Regions from separate parts of the Mycobacterium sp. TH-M11 genome, predicted to be linked through region 1. Evidence: predicted binding sites of a transcription regulator. Region 1 holds the regulator's gene; each other region holds the start of a gene.
The links. Region 1 encodes LexA, which represses DNA repair genes until DNA is damaged. Its sites were predicted from a motif close to CGAACANNTGTTCG; they were not measured.
Positions count from the first base shown of each region.

Region 2: a site for LexA is predicted at 4,218-4,231, ahead of cofD (2-phospho-L-lactate transferase). Genes of this name have one in related genera too.
Region 3: a site for LexA is predicted at 4,044-4,057, ahead of AC2VOG_RS00990 (alpha-ketoglutarate-dependent dioxygenase AlkB). Genes of this name have one in related genera too.

Region 1 covers NZ_JBYCLD010000322.1:12,327-18,306, forward strand. Annotated here, with positions in the region: gene AC2VOG_RS13135 (LGFP repeat-containing protein) at 1-1,352, shown strand, start outside; gene lexA (transcriptional repressor LexA) at 1,372-2,070, opposite strand; gene AC2VOG_RS13145 (LysM peptidoglycan-binding domain-containing protein) at 2,282-2,764, shown strand; gene nrdR (transcriptional regulator NrdR) at 2,872-3,336, shown strand; gene AC2VOG_RS13155 (FAD-dependent oxidoreductase) at 3,359-4,567, shown strand; gene AC2VOG_RS13160 (peroxynitrite isomerase) at 4,581-5,066, shown strand; gene AC2VOG_RS13165 (PhzF family phenazine biosynthesis protein) at 5,126-5,812, opposite strand; gene AC2VOG_RS13170 (alpha/beta fold hydrolase) at 5,849-5,980, opposite strand, start outside.
Region 2 covers NZ_JBYCLD010000068.1:4,179-10,158, forward strand. Annotated here, with positions in the region: gene manB (mannose-1-phosphate guanylyltransferase) at 1-1,069, shown strand, start outside; gene AC2VOG_RS02780 (NUDIX hydrolase) at 1,080-1,616, opposite strand; gene AC2VOG_RS02785 (coenzyme F420-0:L-glutamate ligase) at 1,613-2,971, opposite strand; gene cofD (2-phospho-L-lactate transferase) at 2,968-3,960, opposite strand; gene AC2VOG_RS02795 (WhiB family transcriptional regulator) at 4,329-4,664, shown strand; gene AC2VOG_RS02800 (metallopeptidase family protein) at 4,730-5,152, opposite strand; gene AC2VOG_RS02805 (DUF3499 domain-containing protein) at 5,314-5,751, shown strand; gene AC2VOG_RS02810 (phosphomannomutase/phosphoglucomutase) at 5,885-5,980, shown strand, end outside.
Region 3 covers NZ_JBYCLD010000021.1:483-6,462, forward strand. Annotated here, with positions in the region: gene AC2VOG_RS00970 (aminodeoxychorismate synthase component I) at 1-1,173, shown strand, start outside; gene rsmI (16S rRNA (cytidine(1402)-2'-O)-methyltransferase) at 1,129-1,965, opposite strand; gene AC2VOG_RS00980 (dolichyl-phosphate-mannose--protein mannosyltransferase) at 1,991-3,547, shown strand; gene AC2VOG_RS00985 (hypothetical protein) at 3,650-3,865, opposite strand; gene AC2VOG_RS00990 (alpha-ketoglutarate-dependent dioxygenase AlkB) at 4,072-4,668, shown strand; gene AC2VOG_RS00995 (DUF5642 family protein) at 4,672-5,328, opposite strand; gene AC2VOG_RS01000 (DUF5642 family protein) at 5,353-5,980, opposite strand, start outside.

The sequences.
Region 1 (5,980 bases):
TCGCCGGCCTGCAGGTGCCGGTCGATCCGACGGCGGACATCAACACGGCGTGGCGGGCTGCCGGCGGCGTGTCCGGTCCGCTGGGCGCCAAGCAGGGCGACCAGTATCCGGTCGGCAGCGACGGACTGGCCCAAAACTTCGCGGGCGGGACGGTCTTTTTCAGCCCCAACACCGGCGCGAACGCCGTCGAGACCGACATTCTGGCCAAGTACGAGGCGCTCGGCGGGCCGGTCAATAGTGGCCTGGGCTTCCCGATCGCCAACGAAGCCGACGGGGGTCTGAAACCGGCCAGTAAGGTCAGCGCGTTCTCCGCCGACGACAAACCAGTGATCTTCTGGACGTCCGACCATGGTGCGTATGTGGTACGCGGGGCTGTCAAAGCCGCGTGGGACAAGCTGCTGGGCGCGACCGGCAGACTGGGCGCGCCGGTCGGCGATCAGACCGTCGCCGGCGATGTCGTCACACAGAAATTCACCGGCGGCCAGATCGCTTGGAACAAGACGAAGAACATCTTCACCACGGAGCCGACGAACCTGGCATCGGCGCTGTCCGGTCTGGCGATACCAGGCGAAACCACGCGGGCGGATGCGGCCAGGCCTGATACCGCGGGGGGGTGGCTGCCCGCCCATTGGCGGTGGTTGCTGGCCGGTGTGGGCGCGCTGCTGTTGGTCGGCCTCCTGACACTTGTGGTGGGATGGTCGGGTCGGCGTCGTGCGGCCAGACGCGATGGTGCGGGCCGCGGGAACGACTCCGGTGACGAGGCCGCCACCGAAGCGGTTTCGCAATGGTCCCCGGAGGTCGATTCCGACTTGGCGGTCACCGGCCCGGACGAGGAGTACCGGCCGCCGCGTCCACGGACCGTCCGCCTGCCCAGACAGCCCGCCAGTGCGTGGATGCCACCCGATCACGAGAGTCTGGTGGAGGAGTTGCTCGGCGAGGACACCGATCGGCACGACGAGTATTCCGACTTCGGTGAGTTCGACCACGTCGACGAGTTCAACCAGGCCGACGCGCAGTTCGCCCAGGATCCCGACAATGTCGACACCCACCCGACCGGAATTCCGGTGGGGCGTGAGGCCCGGGTCGGACGGCACGCGGCGGCTGACGCCTACGGCGACGACTCGCAAGAGACGACAGCCGTGCCGATAGCGCGAGTCATGTCCGGGCAGTTGGCAATTCACCTTCCGATGGATGACCCTTACCGGGTGCCGGAGGGCTATCCCGTCAAGGCCAACGCCAGCTCGGGTCTCTACTACATGCCCGACAACGGGCTTTACGACGACACCCCGGCCGAAATCTGGTTCGCTAGCGAGGAAATCGCCAAGGTAAACGGCTTTCACAAGGCCGGCTAGGGCACCGGCTCGCGCCGCGTCAGATCTTGCGGATGACCGTGACGACCTTGCCGAGCACCGCGGCATCGTTGCCCGGGATCGGGTCAAAAGCCGGGTTATGCGGCATCAGCCAAACCTGGTTGCCCGTTCGTTTGAAGGTCTTGACGGTGGCTTCTCCATCGATCATCGCCGCCACGATGTCGCCGTTGTCGGCAACGTTTTGCTGACGGATCACCACCCAGTCGCCGTCGCAGATGGCAGCGTCGATCATCGATTCACCGACCACCTTGAGCAAGAAGAGCGAACCTTCGCCGACGAGTTCGCGCGGCAACGGAAAGACGTCTTCGATCGCTTCCTCGGCCAGAATCGGGCCACCGGCGGCAATGCGACCCAGCACGGGGACGAACGTCGGCTCCGGCAGCGCGTCCGACCCGGCGACGTCGGTGAGCACCGACGGCTTGGTCAGCTCGTCGGCCGAACGGACGTCGACCGCGCGCGGGCGATTGGGGTCGCGGCGCAGAAAACCCTTTTTCTCCAGCGTGCGCAATTGGTGAGCAACCGAAGATGTCGACGTCAGTCCGACTGCGTCACCGATCTCCCGAATACTCGGCGGATATCCACGGGTGGTCACCGACGCGCGGATGACGTCCAGGATGGTCCGTTGGCGCGCCGTCAGGCCCGAATCGGCTGATCGCGGCGCCCGTTGAGATGCGGTATCCGGAGTATCACTGTCGCTCATATGGACGAATGTAGCGATATTTTGCCTAGATATCAAACATGTGTTCGAGGCATGTCGCAGCCAGGACCCGCGCAGTGCCGAGAGAGTTGTCGGTGGCCTGGCTTACCGTCATCGGCATGTGCAACAGTTCGATCACATGTTCGCTTTTCGAACACACTATCGATTACTCTTCGAACACGTGATCGACCACGAGCCGACTGGAGGAACGCACATGATGCACATCGAAACGATCTCACCGACCGCGCCGCCCCGGGTTCGCCCGGCCCAGGTACGTCCGGCCGGCCGCGGTAGCGGGCCGGGATCCCGAGGTCCGCGGCAATCCAGGCCCGTTGCGGCGCCGCCGCGCTATCGCGGCACCGGCGTGTTGCTGTCGAGTGCCCCGCACCGGCCGCGACCCATCACCCCGGCGACCACGGTGGCGCTTGCGTTAGTCGCCGCGGCTATCACGGTGTGGTTGGGATTCGTCGCCCACTTCAGTGGGATGTTGCATGGCGGACCCGAGAAGGCCGCGGTGCACATGCCTGACCGGCTCGCGGTGGTCCGGGTCGAACCGGGGGAGACACTGCAACGTCTGGCTGCCCGGGTGGCGCCGGATGTGCCGGCCGGTGACGTCGCGGCGCGCATTCGCGAACTCAACGAGCTCAAGTCCTCTGCGGTGACGGCCGGCCAGACGCTGATCGCACCGGTGGGATGAGTCGCGTACCAGCCGCGACACCCGGTGATGCTAGGTCCGCGCCCCGGAGCGCAGGTAGGCTCATGGGGGTTCGGGACACCCGAAGTCAGCGCGGCGAAGGAGCGGCCATGCATTGTCCGTTCTGTCGACATCCGGATTCGCGAGTGGTTGACTCCCGTGAAACCGATGAAGGACAGGCGATCCGACGTCGCCGATCGTGTCCAGAATGTGGACGGCGATTCACGACGGTGGAAAATGCGGTGCTGGCAGTCGTCAAGCGCAGCGGCGTGACCGAGCCGTTCAGCCGGGAGAAAGTGATGCGCGGGGTGCGCCGCGCATGTCAGGGCCGCCAGGTAGACGACGATGCGCTCAACCTGTTGGCGCAGCAGGTTGAAGACGCCGTGCGCGCGGCCGGCTCGCCGGAAGTTCCCAGTAATGAGGTCGGCCTCGCCATCCTCGGGCCACTGCGTCAACTCGACGAAGTGGCTTACCTGCGATTCGCCTCGGTCTACCGGTCTTTCGAGTCTGCAGAGGATTTCGAGCGCGAGATCAAAGCGCTGCGGGCCCACCGTAAGGTGCCCACGTCGGGTTGACCAGTTGTCGTAGTGTCGGTCCATGACGCGAGTCGTGCGAACCCAGGTCTGTGTTGCCGGCGGCGGCCCCGCGGGCATGGTGCACGCGCTACTCCTGGCCCGGGCCGGGATCAACGTGACGGTCTTGGAGAAACACAGTGACTTCCTGCGCGACTTCCGTGGCGACACCGTGCATCCCAGCACTTTGCGCGTCATGGACGAGCTGGGGCTGATCAACGAATTCCTGCGTCTGCCGCACACCAAAGTCGATCGGCTCGCTTTCGATACCGATGGGACACTGCGAACCTTCGGCAACTTCCGGGCGCTCGCACGGCTCGGCTTCAGACAGCCTTACATCGCGCTGATGCCGCAGTGGGATTTCCTCGACTTCCTCGCCGAAAAGTGCAGTGCCTATTCGGAGTTCACGCTGATCCGGAACGCGGAGGTGACCGGCTTGATGGTCGATGGGGATCGTGTCGTGGGCGTCCGCACTCCCGATCTGGAGGTGCGCTCCGATCTGGTTATCGGCGCGGACGGCCGCAAATCCGCGGTGCGCGCCGCGGCCGGGTTGCAGGTCGGGAGTTCGAATTCGTCGATAGACGTGCTGTGGTTCCGGTTGAATTGGCGCCCCGGTGACCCTCGGGAACCTGTCGGGGTGGTTCGCAAGGGCCTGATGATGGCGATGATCTACCGGGGCGACTACTGGCAAATTGCGTACCTCATGCCCAAGGGTGAAAACCCCCGAGACGGATCGCTGGAGGCGTTCAAGGAGCGACTGGTCGCCGTGCAGCCCAATCTGGCGCAGCACGTCAACGACTTGCACTCCTGGGACCAGACCAGCCAACTCGATGTGCGGGTGGATCGGCTGACAACCTGGTGGCGTAAAGGGCTGCTGTGTATCGGCGACGCGGCGCACGCGATGTCCCCGGTCGGCGGGGTCGGCATCAACCTCGCGGTCGCGGATGCGGTGGGCGCGGCCAACATCCTCTGCGGCCCACTACGCGAAAACCGGTTGACCGATGCAGATCTCGCCAAGGTGCAGCGGCGGCGCGAGCTTCCGGCCAGGATCATCCAGGCCGGTCAAGTTCTCGTACAAAACAACGTCATCGAACCGAACCTGGCCGGCGACCTGTCGCCGATTCGAGTTCCGAAGATCATCGGCCGGGGACCGCTGCAGTTCATCCCGCCGATCATCGTCGGACGAGGTTTCCGGCCCGAGCACGTCCGCAGCCCCGACGTTCACGCCGCTTAGCTAGGCTGACCCGATGGTGCCCGACCTGCATCCCAACCTGCAAGCACTGGCTGCGCTGCTGGGCACGTGGCGGGGCCGCGGATCCGGTGAATACCCCACCATCGAGCCGTTCGACTACCTCGAAGAAGTCACGTTTTCCCATGTGGGCAAGCCGTTTCTGATCTACGGGCAAAAAACCAAGAGCGCAGTCGACGGTTCACCGCTACATGCCGAAACCGGCTACCTCCGGGTACCGCGACACAACGACGTCGAACTGGTTCTGGCGCATCCGAGCGGCATCACCGAGATCGAGGTCGGCAGATACGTGGTCGACGGGTCCGCGGTCGAACTGGAGGTGGCGACGACGGATGTCGGCGTGGCCCCGACCGCCAAGGAAGTGACGTCGCTGGCACGTCGCCTGCGGGTGGACGGCGACGAACTCACCTACTCGGTGCAGATGGGGGCGGTGGGCCAGCCATTGCAGCATCATCTTTCGGCGGTGCTGCATCGCACAACCTGACGCGAGGGCCAGTTGCTGTTACGCATGGCTCAGCGCGATGCGGTAACGGGCTGAGGCGGTTAAGGCAGGTGCCGCACGCCGTCATTGACGACACGACCGCCAACCTGCACCCACCCCCGCGAACTCCAGGTGGTCTCGAGGATCGATCCCTTGCCCTGACAAATGCGTAGGTCGCGGCTGAGGTAATCGGTGATCCGGACAGCGGCCGAACCCGTCGCCTCATCCTCTGCCACACCGAGATTCGGGGCAAACATCCGCGAGCGTAGTGATCCCGCGGTCTCGTCGACCCAGGCCCACAGGTAGTGCGCCACGTCGTCGGAGTAGTCGGCGGGGTCGGCGGCGGCCAGTTCGTCGACGCCGCCCAGATCGTGAATAGCGAACTCCGGCGACCAGTCCGAGCGGGCACTGATCGTGGTGATGTCGCCGTCATAGTTGACCTGCACCAACCCGACTGGCGCCTGCAGCGTGTGAATCGGCGTGCCAACGGATCTCAGCCACCAGGACGCCCCGACCGTCGGATGCCCGGCGAACGCCAACTCGGTGGCCGGGGTGTAGATGCGCGCCCGCGCAGTGCTGCTGCCGGCAACCGGGAGATTGACGAAAATTGTTTCGCTGTAACCTAATTCGTGGGCAATACGCTGATGCTGATCCGGTTCGAGTGTCGCGGCGTCGACCACGCCGAGTGGATTGCCGAAATTCCCGCCCGCATCGGTGAATACCCGCAACACCGTGACGTCGACGCCCATCAGGACGACGGTACCCGCGTCACCGCGACGTAGCGATCAGGTGGCGCTGCGTTCGTCGGAGCCCATGGCCTCCAGCACCGCGACCCGGGTGTCGTGTGGCCCGGAGACGGTCTGTGCGCCGCCACCGCTGCGGAGCAGCTCGCGAAGCGCGGTCTGGTCGTAGTCGGC
Region 2 (5,980 bases), on a different contig from region 1:
GAGTGCAAACGTTGACGCGATAGTCCTGGTCGGCGGCAAGGGCACCCGGCTGAGGCCGTTGACGTTGTCGGCGCCCAAGCCGATGCTGCCGACGGCCGGACTGCCGTTTCTGACTCACCTGCTCTCGCGGATCGCGGCGGCCGGGATCGAACACGTGATCCTCGGGACGTCCTACAAGCCGACGGTCTTCGAGGCGGAGTTCGGGGACGGATCCAAACTGGGCCTGCAGCTCGAATACGTGACCGAGCAGACGCCGCTGGGCACCGGCGGCGGTATCGCCAACGTTGCAAGCCGGCTGCGCCACGACACGGCGCTGGTATTCAACGGCGACGTGCTCTCCGGCGCCGACCTCGGTCAACTCCTGGATTACCACCGCCAGCAGCGAGCCGACCTGACGCTGCATCTGGTCCGGGTCAGCGACCCCCGGGCCTTCGGCTGTGTGCCGACCGAGAACGGCCGTGTCACGGCATTTTTGGAAAAGACCGAAGATCCGCCGACCGACCAGATCAACGCCGGCTGCTACGTGTTCTCCCGCGAGACCATCGACCGCATCCCACGCGGGCGCGAGGTATCGGTCGAACGCGAGGTGTTCCCCGCGCTGCTGTCCGACGGCGTCAAGGTGTACGGCTACGTCGACAGTAGCTACTGGCGCGACATGGGCACCCCGGAGGACTTCGTGCGCGGATCGGCCGATCTGGTGCGCGGCATCGCGCCGTCGCCGGCACTGGGCGGGCACCGCGGCGAATACCTGGTGCACGACGGCGCCGCGGTCTCGCCCGGGGCGCTGCTCATCGGCGGCACGGTGGTCGGTCGCGGCGCCGAAATCGGGCCCGGCGCAAGGCTGGACGGCGCAGTCATCTTCGACGGCGTGCGCATCGAAGCGGGCAGCGTGATCGAACGCTCGATCATCGGGTTCGGCGCCCGGATCGGCCCGCGGGCGCTGATCCGCGACGGTGTGATCGGCGACGGCGCCGACATCGGCGCGCGCTGCGAGTTGTTGCGCGGTGCGCGGGTGTGGCCCGGCGTCAGCATTCCCGACGGCGGAATCCGATACTCCAGCGACGTCTAGGTTGTCGGCTTCACGCTCGAACGGCCCGCCGGACCAGGTAGGCCAACGCTTCGTCGGTGCCGTCCGGCAACCGGTCGATCGGCCACCATCGGAGGTCGACCGACTCCTCGCTTACCGCGATCCGGGCACCCGCCGGCGCGTGGGCCAGGAACTGCAGATCGAGGTGGCGGGTCGGCACGCCCAGCGAACAGGTCAGCGCGTGCACGTTGATCGCCGCCAGGTCGGGGGAGATCCGCAAGCCGTCGACGCCTGATTCCTCGGTGGCCTCGCGCAGTGCCGCGCCGAGGATGTCGGCGTCGGAATCCTCGCAGTGCCCGCCTAACTGCACCCACCGGCCCAGTCGCGGATGCAACGTCAGCAAGACCCGCTCACCGGTGTCGTCGAGCACCAACGCCGATGCGGTGACGTGCCCCGGGATGCATTCCCGCCGACAGGCGTCCGCGCGGGCGTGCAGGAACGCCAGCACCGCGTTGCGCAACGAATCCTGTGAATGGTCGGGTGGCTGCCAGTCGCTCAGCAGCGCGACTGCCGACGCTCGCAGGCTCACTTACGCACCAGCAGATCGGTGACCGGCACCAGGTCGCGCGCCTCGATGGGCTCGGTCGGGTACCCGATGGCGATGGCGCCCAACGGTTCCCAGTCGTCGGGAAGTTCCAGCTCGGCGCGAACCAGGTCTGCGGCGAAGATCGTCGAGCCGATCCAGCAGCTGCCCACGCCGCGCACCGCCAACGCCACCAGCAGCGCTTGCACTGCGGCGCCGACCGCGACGGTGAACATGGTGTGCTCGGCGTCGGTCCGGGCGGCGTCGGGATAGCTGTGCATACCGTCGGGCACCAGAAACGGGATCACGACTTCTGGTGCGTCGTAGAGGATCTGACCGCGCGCGATCCGGCGTTCGACCGCGTCGGCGGGCTTGCCATCACCGGTCAGGTCGGCTCGCCACTTGTCCCGCATCCGCTCGAGCAGACGGTCGCGGGTGGTCCTTGTCTGCAGCCATACGAAGCGGACCGGGCGGGTGTGATGCGGCGCGGGCGCGGTCAGGGCTTCGGCGATCGCGTCTTCGACGAGCTGGGACGGCACCGGCTCGGCGCCGAACTGCCGCACCGACCGGCGCATCAGCTGGGCTTGACTGCGGCCCAGCTCGAGGGCTTCGGCAGTGCCCAGCCAGAACAGGTCATCGGTGCCGGAGCGCACGAGATGGCGTGCTGTAGCGCCGGTTTCGGCAACGATACGCGCGGAAAGTCCGCGCACCACGGCGACCGGGATTGCGGTCAGTTTGCCCTTGACCAGGTCGGCGGCAGCGGCGATCTCGTCGGCGACCGCGACCTCGGTGACCATCAATTCGTTGCCGTGCCGGTCGACCGCGCCGGCGTAGCCGTGCAGCACCGCGACGCCGGCCGCGCCGACCGCGGCATCGGTCTGACCGTTACGCCAGGCCCGGCCCATCGTGTCGGTGATGACGACGCCCACTGTGACGCCTAAGCTTTCGCGCAGGTTGGCTCGCAGCGACGCGGCGCTGCCGTCGGGGTCGGTGGGCAGCAAAGCCAATTCGTCGGTGCCGATGTTGGAGCCGTCCACGCCGGACGCGGCCTGCACCACGCCCAGGCCGTTCTCGGTGATCAGCGTGCGGCCCTTGCGGGCCAGAACGCGCACCGATTCCGCCTCGACGAGCCTGCGCCGCAACGTGTCTCGCTCTTCGGGAGCTGCGGGCGCGGGCACCAGGCGGCCCTCGCACTTGGACAACACCTTGCTGGTCACCACTAACACGTCGCCATCACGCAGCCAGGGGGCCGCAGCGGCCAGGGCGGCGGCGAGGTCGTCGCCGGGCCGGAACTCGGGGAGCCCGGGCACGGGCAGAATTTCGATCGGCGACCCGGTGCCGTGCTCTTCAGGTTTGCTCACGCAGCCACGCCCGCGAGTTCGATTCCGGCGCTGACCATCTCGGCTGTGGCCTGCGGATCGGTCATCAGCAGGGGCACCGATCGCACTGCGATGCCGTCGATGTCGGCATGATCGCCCTCGTGGACCAGCCAGCAGTCCAGGATGCCGGTGCCGGCGCGTGCACCGTGATACCGTCCGACCGCTTCCGCGGTGGATTCCACCCCGATGACGCTCAGGCACTCATCGGCCATCCCGCGCAATGGCTTTCCGGCGATGATCGGGGAGTAGCCGACCACGGGCGCGCCCGTGGACCGCAGGGCCGACCGGATGCCGGGAACTGCCAAGATCGCCCCGACGCTGACCACCGGATTCGAGGGCGCGACGAGTACGACATCGGCGTCGGCGATGGCATCGGTGACTTCGGTTGCAGCGTTGGCCTTTTCGGCGCCGACGAAGGCAAAGCTGTGCGTCGGTAGCTGCGCGCGGTAGCGCACCCACCACTCCTGGAAATGGATCGCCCGCCGGTTCCCGTCGTCGGGATCGGTCACGACGACGTGTGTTTCGCATCGGTCGTCGCTGGCGGGCAGCAGTCGCGCGCCAGGCTGCCAGCGGTCGCACAACGCGGCGGTCACCTGCGACAGCGGGTAACCGGCCCGCAGCATCTGACTGCGTACCAGATGGGTGGCCAGGTCACGGTCGCCGAGTTGGAACCAGTCCGGCGCAACGCCGTAGGCGACGAGTTCCTCCTTGGCATGCCAGGTTTCATCCCGATGCCCCCAGCCCCGCTCTGGGTCGACGCCGCCGCCGAGGGTGTACATGCACGTGTCCAGATCGGGGCAGATGCGCACCCCGTGCATCCAGGCGTCGTCGCCGATGTTCACGACCGCCGTCAACTCGTGGTCACCGGCAGGCGCAGATTTGGACGCGAATTGGCCGAGACCGAGTAATTGTTGGACTCCGAGTAGGAATCGGGCGCCGCCCACACCGCCGACCAGAACCGTCACCTTCACACCGCACGACAGTACGCGCGGCGCTGCCGCAGGCCCTCGGTGTGTCAGGCGGTGGACGGCCGAAGTGATGCCGGATTGCCTTGTGTGACAGGTGTGACCGACACGCCACGCGCGTATCGGCCTCAGTGCGGCAAAAAATTGGTCACGAGATGATATGTAAATCTGCCGAATCGCTTGCGAATCCACTCTCACCCGTGTGTAATCACAGCAGTGTCATTTCGGTTGGCCGGCCGGATTCGGTGTCGCAGACCGAGATTCGATCAAATGTTCGAATCGCAGATGGCCGACATCAGAACAGTGGTGACATTCGCGATCTACGAAACCAGGTGAGGAGGCGGAGCATGTCCTATGAACACCTTCGGGGGCTAATGGGAGGAACACCGCACACCGCTCCCGGTCTACCGTTGATAGGGGTACCCCAAAGGCCCCATCTGAGTTTGGTTCCCGACACCATCGAAGACGAATTCGAGGGCACCGAGGAAGCAACCGATCAGTGGCAAGACCGTGCGTTGTGTGCTCAAACAGATCCAGAGGCGTTTTTCCCCGAGAAAGGTGGCTCCACTCGCGAGGCCAAGAAGATCTGCCTTGGCTGCGAGGTGCGTAGCGAATGCCTTGAATACGCTTTGGCTCACGACGAGCGTTTCGGCATCTGGGGTGGGCTTTCCGAGCGCGAGCGTCGTCGCCTCAAGCGCGGGATCATCTGACTTAGCGGGGCTATCGAATAGCGGGTGACCCGCTGAGCGTGCAGCGCTGCGCTCGCGGTCGCCCGCTATTCGTCTTCTATCGTCGGGTCTATTACCGACGGCTCGACATCCAGGTAGGTGGCCACCTGGGCCACCAAGATCTCGTGCAGTAATTCGGCCAGCTCGACTGTGTCTTTGGCGCGTCGTTCGATTGGCTTGCGAAACAACACAACTCGCGCCCGCGTGGCGCTGCCGCGGACATCGACACCGGCGCCGATCAGCCGGGCGAGCGCAATCGGCCCGTCGGCGACCACCTCTGGGGGCCACTGCACATTGTCAGGATCCTTCGCCGAAATCCGCGGGATCTCGTCGACGGCGACGTCGAGCCCGGACAGCCGCTCCTGCCAGCGACGTTCGATCGGTTCATAGGCCTCGAGCACCGCCATGTCGAAGCGCTCGGCGCGACTGCGCCAACCCGGAACCGTCGGCGGCAGCAGCGGGCCGCGCATGTCGCGGCGGCGGCGCGGGACTCTTTTGCCCGGCGAGCGCCGACCGCGCGGGGAGCTGCGCGAATCGCTCACCCGGCGATGGTAACGGTTGGGCATCCCAGCCTGAATGAATGCGCGTGTCCGCCGGGGTGCGAGCGTTCTCGCGCGATAACCTCTCGATCGTGAACGTTCCGCGTCGCTGCTGCCGACCAGGGTGTCCGCATTACGCGGTCGCGACGCTGACGTTCGTCTACTCCGACTCCACCGCCGTCGTCGGCCCGCTGGCCGTCGCCAGCGAGCCACACTCCTGGGACCTGTGCGTGAGCCATGCCGGCCGGATCACCGCGCCGCGCGGCTGGGAGCTGGTCCGGCACGCCGGGCCACTGGCCGTCAACCCCGACGAAGACGACCTGATCGCGCTCGCCGAAGCTGTCCGGGAGGGCCGTGACGTGGCCGCCGGTGGTGGTGCGTTGACCGGGTTTCACGAGCCCGCCGGGCAGTTCGGTGCTCCAGCGTCCGAAAAGCCGGCCACCGGCGTGCTCACCTCAACCGCTGCGCGACCGGCCGGCAATGGGCGCCGCCGCGGTCATCTTCGGGTGCTGCCCGATCCGGCGGAGTAGTAACCGCATCGACTCTGCGCCCACGGCGGAGAAGTTCGAGTTACCGGCGCCGTAGACGCCGAGTCAACCGCACAGCATGCCGGGATAGGCTTGGCAGCACCCCATCAGATTGCCGTCGTCAGGAGCCCTTTCGATGTCTTGGCCCGCCGCGGCTGTTCACCGTGTGATCAAGGCGTACGACGTGCGGGGTCTGGTCGGCACTGAAATCGACGAGTCGTTCGTGCAGGAC
Region 3 (5,980 bases), on a different contig from region 1:
CCGGCGGCGCTGACCGGCCAGTGGTTCGGCGCGCTGGCCGTCATCGCGCCGAGCCTGTCGGTTCAGCCCGTCGACCCGGCCGAAGCGTTCGACGTGCGACCCGGCTCACACAGCACGACGGTCGGCGGCGGCTGGATCGGCTACCTGTCCTATCCCGATCCGGGTTCCGGCGGGCAGCCCGCGCGGGTACCCGAGGCTGCCGGCGGCTGGACAGATTGCGTGCTGCGCTGTGACCTCGACCGGCAGTGGTGGTACGAGAGCCTGTCCGGGGCAACGATGCCCGGCTGGCTCGCTCAAGCGCTCAGCACTCCAACACCCGCGCGGGAGTTCCGGATCGACTGGGACGCCGCCGATCGTGCGGCGCATCGCGCCGGGGTGCTGGCCTGTCTGGAGGCCATCCGGGCCGGCGAGGTGTATCAGGCATGCGTGTGCACCCAGTTCACCGGCACGATCGCGGGGGATCCGCTGGACTTCTTCCTCGACGGCGTCGCGCGCACCGCGCCGGCCCGGGCGGCCTACGTCGCCGGGCCGTGGGGCGCGGTCGCGTCACTGTCACCGGAGCTGTTCTTGTGTCGCCGTGGCGATCTGGTGACCTCGAGCCCGATCAAGGGCACGCTGCCGATCGACGCTCCCCCGTCGGCGCTACGTGCGTCGGCCAAGGACGTCGCGGAGAACGTGATGATCGTCGACCTGGTTCGCAATGACCTGGGCCGGGTCGCAGTCACCGGATCGGTCACGGTGCCCGAGCTGCTCGTGGTGCGGCCCGCGCCGGGGGTGTGGCATCTGGTGTCGACGGTGTCGGCGCAGGTTCCACTCGAGCTGCCGACCTCGGCGCTGCTGGACGCCACCTTCCCGCCGGCGTCCGTCACCGGCACACCCAAACTCCGCGCCCGCGAACTTGTTTCGCAATGGGAGCAATCACGACGCGGGGTCTATTGCGGCACAGTGGGTTTGGCCTCCCCGGTGGCAGGCTGCGAGTTGAACGTCGCGATCCGCACGGTGGAATTCGACGCGGTGGGCAACGCGGTGCTGGGCTCTGGCGGCGGGATCACCGCCGACTCCGACGTCGACGCCGAGTGGCAGGAATGCCTGCACAAGGCGGCACCGATCATCGGGGCCGGCGTGGCATCATCGTCGGGCGCGCAACACCGCGTCGTAGAGCTCGCGCCGTGACGGCGCGCCCGGAGTCGCGGAAATCACTTGCGCGCAAGCGTCTTTGACGCCCATCCCGTCGTCGACCAGATCGCTCACCACAACCACCAGTGCGGCCAGGTCGGCCTGAGGCACTGCACCGGCCAACACGACGGTGATCTCGCCGAGCACGCCGTCGGCCGCCCAGGCGGCCAGCTCGTCCAGCGATCCGCGCACCACTTCCTCGTGCACCTTGGTCAATTCGCGGCAGACCGCCGCACGCCGGTCCCCACCGAGTTCGGCGACCGCGTCGAGCAGGCAGGCGGGCAGGCGCCGCGGCGACTCGAAGAACACCGCGGTGCGCTGTTCGGCCGCCAGCGATGCCAGCCAGCCCCGGCGGGCACCCTGCTTACGCGGGGCGAAGCCCTCGAAGCAGAACCGCTCCGACGGCAGACCGGACACCGCCAGCGCGGTCGTCACCGCCGACGGGCCCGGCAGGCACTGCACCGGCCGGCCGGCCTCGACACAGGCGGCCACCAGTCGATGGCCGGGGTCGCTGATCAACGGCATCCCGGCGTCGCTGACCACCAGCACCGTCGCGCCGGCGCGAATTTGCTCGACCAGCGCGGGCACCCGGGCCGCTTCGTTGTGGTCGAACAGGCTGACCACCTTTCCGCCGATCACCACATCCAGCGCCCTGGCCAAGAACCTCAACCGGCGGGTGTCCTCAGCGGCCACGATGTCGGCGGTGGCCAGCGCAGCGATCAGTCGCGGTGACGCGTCGGACGGCTGACCCAACGGCGTGGCGCCCAGCAGCAGTCGACCGTCTGTCATGTGCCACAGCCTACGATCGGATCCGATGACCACGATCGAGACCGACGACCTCGTCGCCGACGACGAAGTACCGGTGATCAGCCCGGGCCCAGTGGCCCCGGCGCCCGATTTTGGTCCCGTCGACCGACTCCAAGGCTGGGTGGTCACCGGTGTGGTCACCATGCTGGCCGCGCTGACCCGAACGGTGAACCTCGACTCGCCCACCGACGCCACAACCCCGATCTTCGACGAGAAGCATTACGCGCCGCAGGCCTGGCAGATGCTGCACAACCACGGGGTGGAGGACAACCCGGGCTACGGCCTGGTCGTGCATCCCCCGGTGGGCAAGCAGCTGATCGCGATCGGCGAGGCGCTGTTCGGCTACAACGGGCTGGGCTGGCGATTCACCGGCGCGATCCTGGGCACGGTCATGGTGGCGCTGGTCGTGCGGATCGTGCGGCGGATCAGCCGATCGACACTCGTCGGCGCGATCGCGGGCCTGCTCGTCATCGCCGACGGGGTCAGCTTCGTGGTGGCGCGCACCGCGCTGCTCGACGGATTTCTGACGTTCCTGGTGCTGGCGGCATTCGGTGCGCTGATCGTCGACCGCGATCAGGTCCGCGAGCGGATGCATATCGCGTCCGCGCAGGGCCGCATCGACGAGACGCTCTGGGGGCCGCGGCTGGGCGTGCGGTGGTGGCGCTTCGGCGCCGGCGTGCTGCTCGGCTTGGCTTGTGGGACAAAATGGTCCGGCCTGTATTTCGTGGCGTTCTTCGGCGCGATGTCGTTGGCGTTCGACGTCGCGGCCCGGCGGCAGTACCGGGCGCTGCGGCCGTGGCTGGGCACGGTGCGCCGCGACCTGTTCCCGACGGCCTACGCGCTGCTGGTCATTCCAGTCGGGGTGTACCTGGCCAGCTACGCGCCGTGGTTCGCGTCCGAAACGGCGATCGACCGGCACGAGGTCGGCCAATCCATCGGCCCAAAGTCGACTTTCCCACTGCCGCTGCCCGACGCGATGCGTTCGCTGTGGCATTACACCGCCAATGCCTATCATTTCCACGCCGGCCTGACGAATGCCGCGGGCAATTACCACCCGTGGGAATCCAAACCGTGGGCCTGGCCGATGTCGCTGCGGCCGGTGCTCTATGCGATCGACCAGCAGAACGTCGCGGGCTGCGGCGCGCAGTCGTGCGTCAAAGCGGTGATGCTGGTTGGCACACCGGCACTGTGGTGGATTTCGGTGCCCGTGCTGTTGTACGCCTGCTGGCGGATGCTGGTACGACGCGACTGGCGTTACGCGGCGGTACTGGTCGGCTACTGCGCCGGCTGGCTACCGTGGTTCGCCGACATCGACCGGCAGATGTATTTCTTCTATGCGTCGACCATGGCACCGTTCCTGGCAATGACCATCGCGTTGATCCTCGGCGACATCCTCTACCAGCCAGGTCAAGGCGCGGAGCGTCGCAGCCTCGGGCTTATCGCCGTGTCTTGTTACATAGCAATGGTTTTCACGAACTTTGCCTGGTTGTTTCCAGTGCTCACCGGGCAGCCGATTTCGCAGAACACCTGGAATATGGAGATCTGGCTGCCCAGTTGGCGTTAACGCTGGACGCGACCGGTTGTCCACAAACATCGCCACGAAAGAGAACCCGGGGTCGCGCTGCCGCGCACAACCACTGCCGTGGCATCTGTTTCGCGTGAAAAGTCAGCGACTCCCGCTCAACTCGCAGGTGTCGCGCACCTTCGGCGAATAGGTGATATCGCCGCACTCGCATTCCCAGGTGGTGTGCCGACCCCGACCGCAGGAGCATGACCTGCTGCCGACCATCATGTGTCCAGGCAGCAGCCAGTGGCCGCGCGCGCAGCGGTAAGGGCGCTTGTCGGTGTACAGGACGAGATCGTCGTCAACATCAATAGTCACAACCACGACAGTGCCAGTTTCCGCGCAGCATGGGCAGTCGAGCGACCGCATCGTGACCCTTTGGTGTCCCGTTTCGCGCGTGTCGGTGACCTGATCAGTCCCGCAACGCATTACCTGGGCTCATTGAGGTCGTGCCCGGTCGTGAACTGCCGCCCGGTGAACCCACCGCCCCGTGAATCGAACAATTGTGCGATACAATCGGCACTGTGGCGATCGCAGTACAGGAATCGTTGTTCGAGTGCAACGAACGCCTATCCCTGGGTCAAGGAGCCTGGATCGACATCCGTTCCGGTTGGCTGACCGGCGTCGATGAACTGCTCGGCCAGCTGCTCGAGACCATCCCGTGGCGGGCCGAACGCCGCCAGATGTACGACCGCGTCCTGGAAGTCCCGCGGCTGGTGAGCTTCTACGACCTGACCGCCGACGAGGCGCCTCATCCGTGGCTGGCCCGGATTCGGCGGCGGCTCAACGACATCTATGCCGGCGAACTCGGCGAGCCGTTCACCACAGTCGGGCTGTGCTGGTATCGCGACGGGTCCGACAGCGTCGCCTGGCACGGTGACACCGTCGGCCGGAGCAGCGTGCACGACACCATGGTGGCGATCGTCAGCCTGGGCGCCACCCGCACATTCGCGCTGCGACCTCGCGGCGGCGGTTCATCCCTGCGACTGCCGCAGGCGCACGGCGATCTATTGGTGATGGGCGGCTCATGTCAGCGGACCTGGGAGCACTCGGTGCCCAAGACCTCGGCTCACACCGGGCCGCGGGTCAGCATCCAGTTCCGGCCCCGCGACGTCCGTTAGCGGTCAGTCTTTGATGGCGGCGACCGACTTGACGAGCAAGTCGCGGGCTTGTTTGGTGTCGACAGGCTTCGGTGGCTGACCCTGCACCAGCATCGGGTTGGCGGTGACGATCACCTGGTAGTCACCGAAATGCGCGGAATAGTTGTACAGTTCGCCGCTGCGCGGTTTGCCCTGCACCACGGTCTGCAGGACACGGTGTACGCCGAGGGTGCGGGTGCCCTCGATCTGCGGTACCTCGACCACTTCGATGAGGCCGCGAACCCGCCCGCCCTGGAACGCCACCTTCTTGCAGTTGCGCGACGGCTCCTCGAACGGCACCGGCGCCGACGTCTGCACCGCCATCGCGATGAAACGCCCGCCGTCGCCTTCGGCGGCTACCGCGGCCATGTTGCCCTGTAGACCCGCCGGCATGTCCCCGCCGACGACAAATGACGCACAGTCGGGCGGATCGAACGTCAGCCCCGGCGGCAGCTTGTGCGTCGCCAGCACCTTGGGGTCGATGCCGGTCTTCGCGGTTTCCTTCACCTTGTAGCCCGGCCCGAAGTCGGACTTCACCTTCGCGATCTTGGCGATATCTGCTTGAGGGGGCGCCTCCGACGGTCCGTGGGAGCAAGCCGCCAATAGACAGACCCCCCAGATGGCCAACGCAATCCGCATCATTGAGGCCAATCTAACGCACCGCCGCTAACCGCGTACGGCCGATACGGTTTTCACCAGCAGGTCGGCGGCGAATTGCGGCGTCAGGGCCGCATGCGGCGAGCCGGGATCGCTGATCAGCGTGGTGAACGCATAGTAATCACCCAGGTACGCGGTGAAGGTGCTTGCCTGCGAACCGATTTCATTGCCACCTTCGACTGAGGTAACGATGTCGGCTGTCATCCCGACGGTTTCGGCGGCGTCGATGTGTGGCGCGTCAACCAGGTGAACACGCGCACTGGCCCGCCGGCCGGTCATGGTCCACTGCCGGCATCCGGCAAGCAAGGCGTGATCCAGTACGCCAGGCCCTTCAACCACCACGGCGTACACCGTGCCCCCCGGTCCAGATCCCGAAATACCCTGCGTGCGTCCACCTTCGACATGAATAGGATTGGCCAGCGGTGCGCAACGGGCCGGGTTCGCAACGCCTGGTCCCCCGAGTCCCCAAATGGCCGCTGGCGCAGTCACATCCAGCGCCTGCGCTACCTCGTAACCGGGCGGAAGGTCGCGTCGCACGCGCCTGACATCGGCGGGGTCGACGTGGCGCACCGCCGCACTCTGTGCCGGCGCCGGCGGCGGCTCACTCGGCCGGCCGCACCCTGCGAGCAGCACAAGC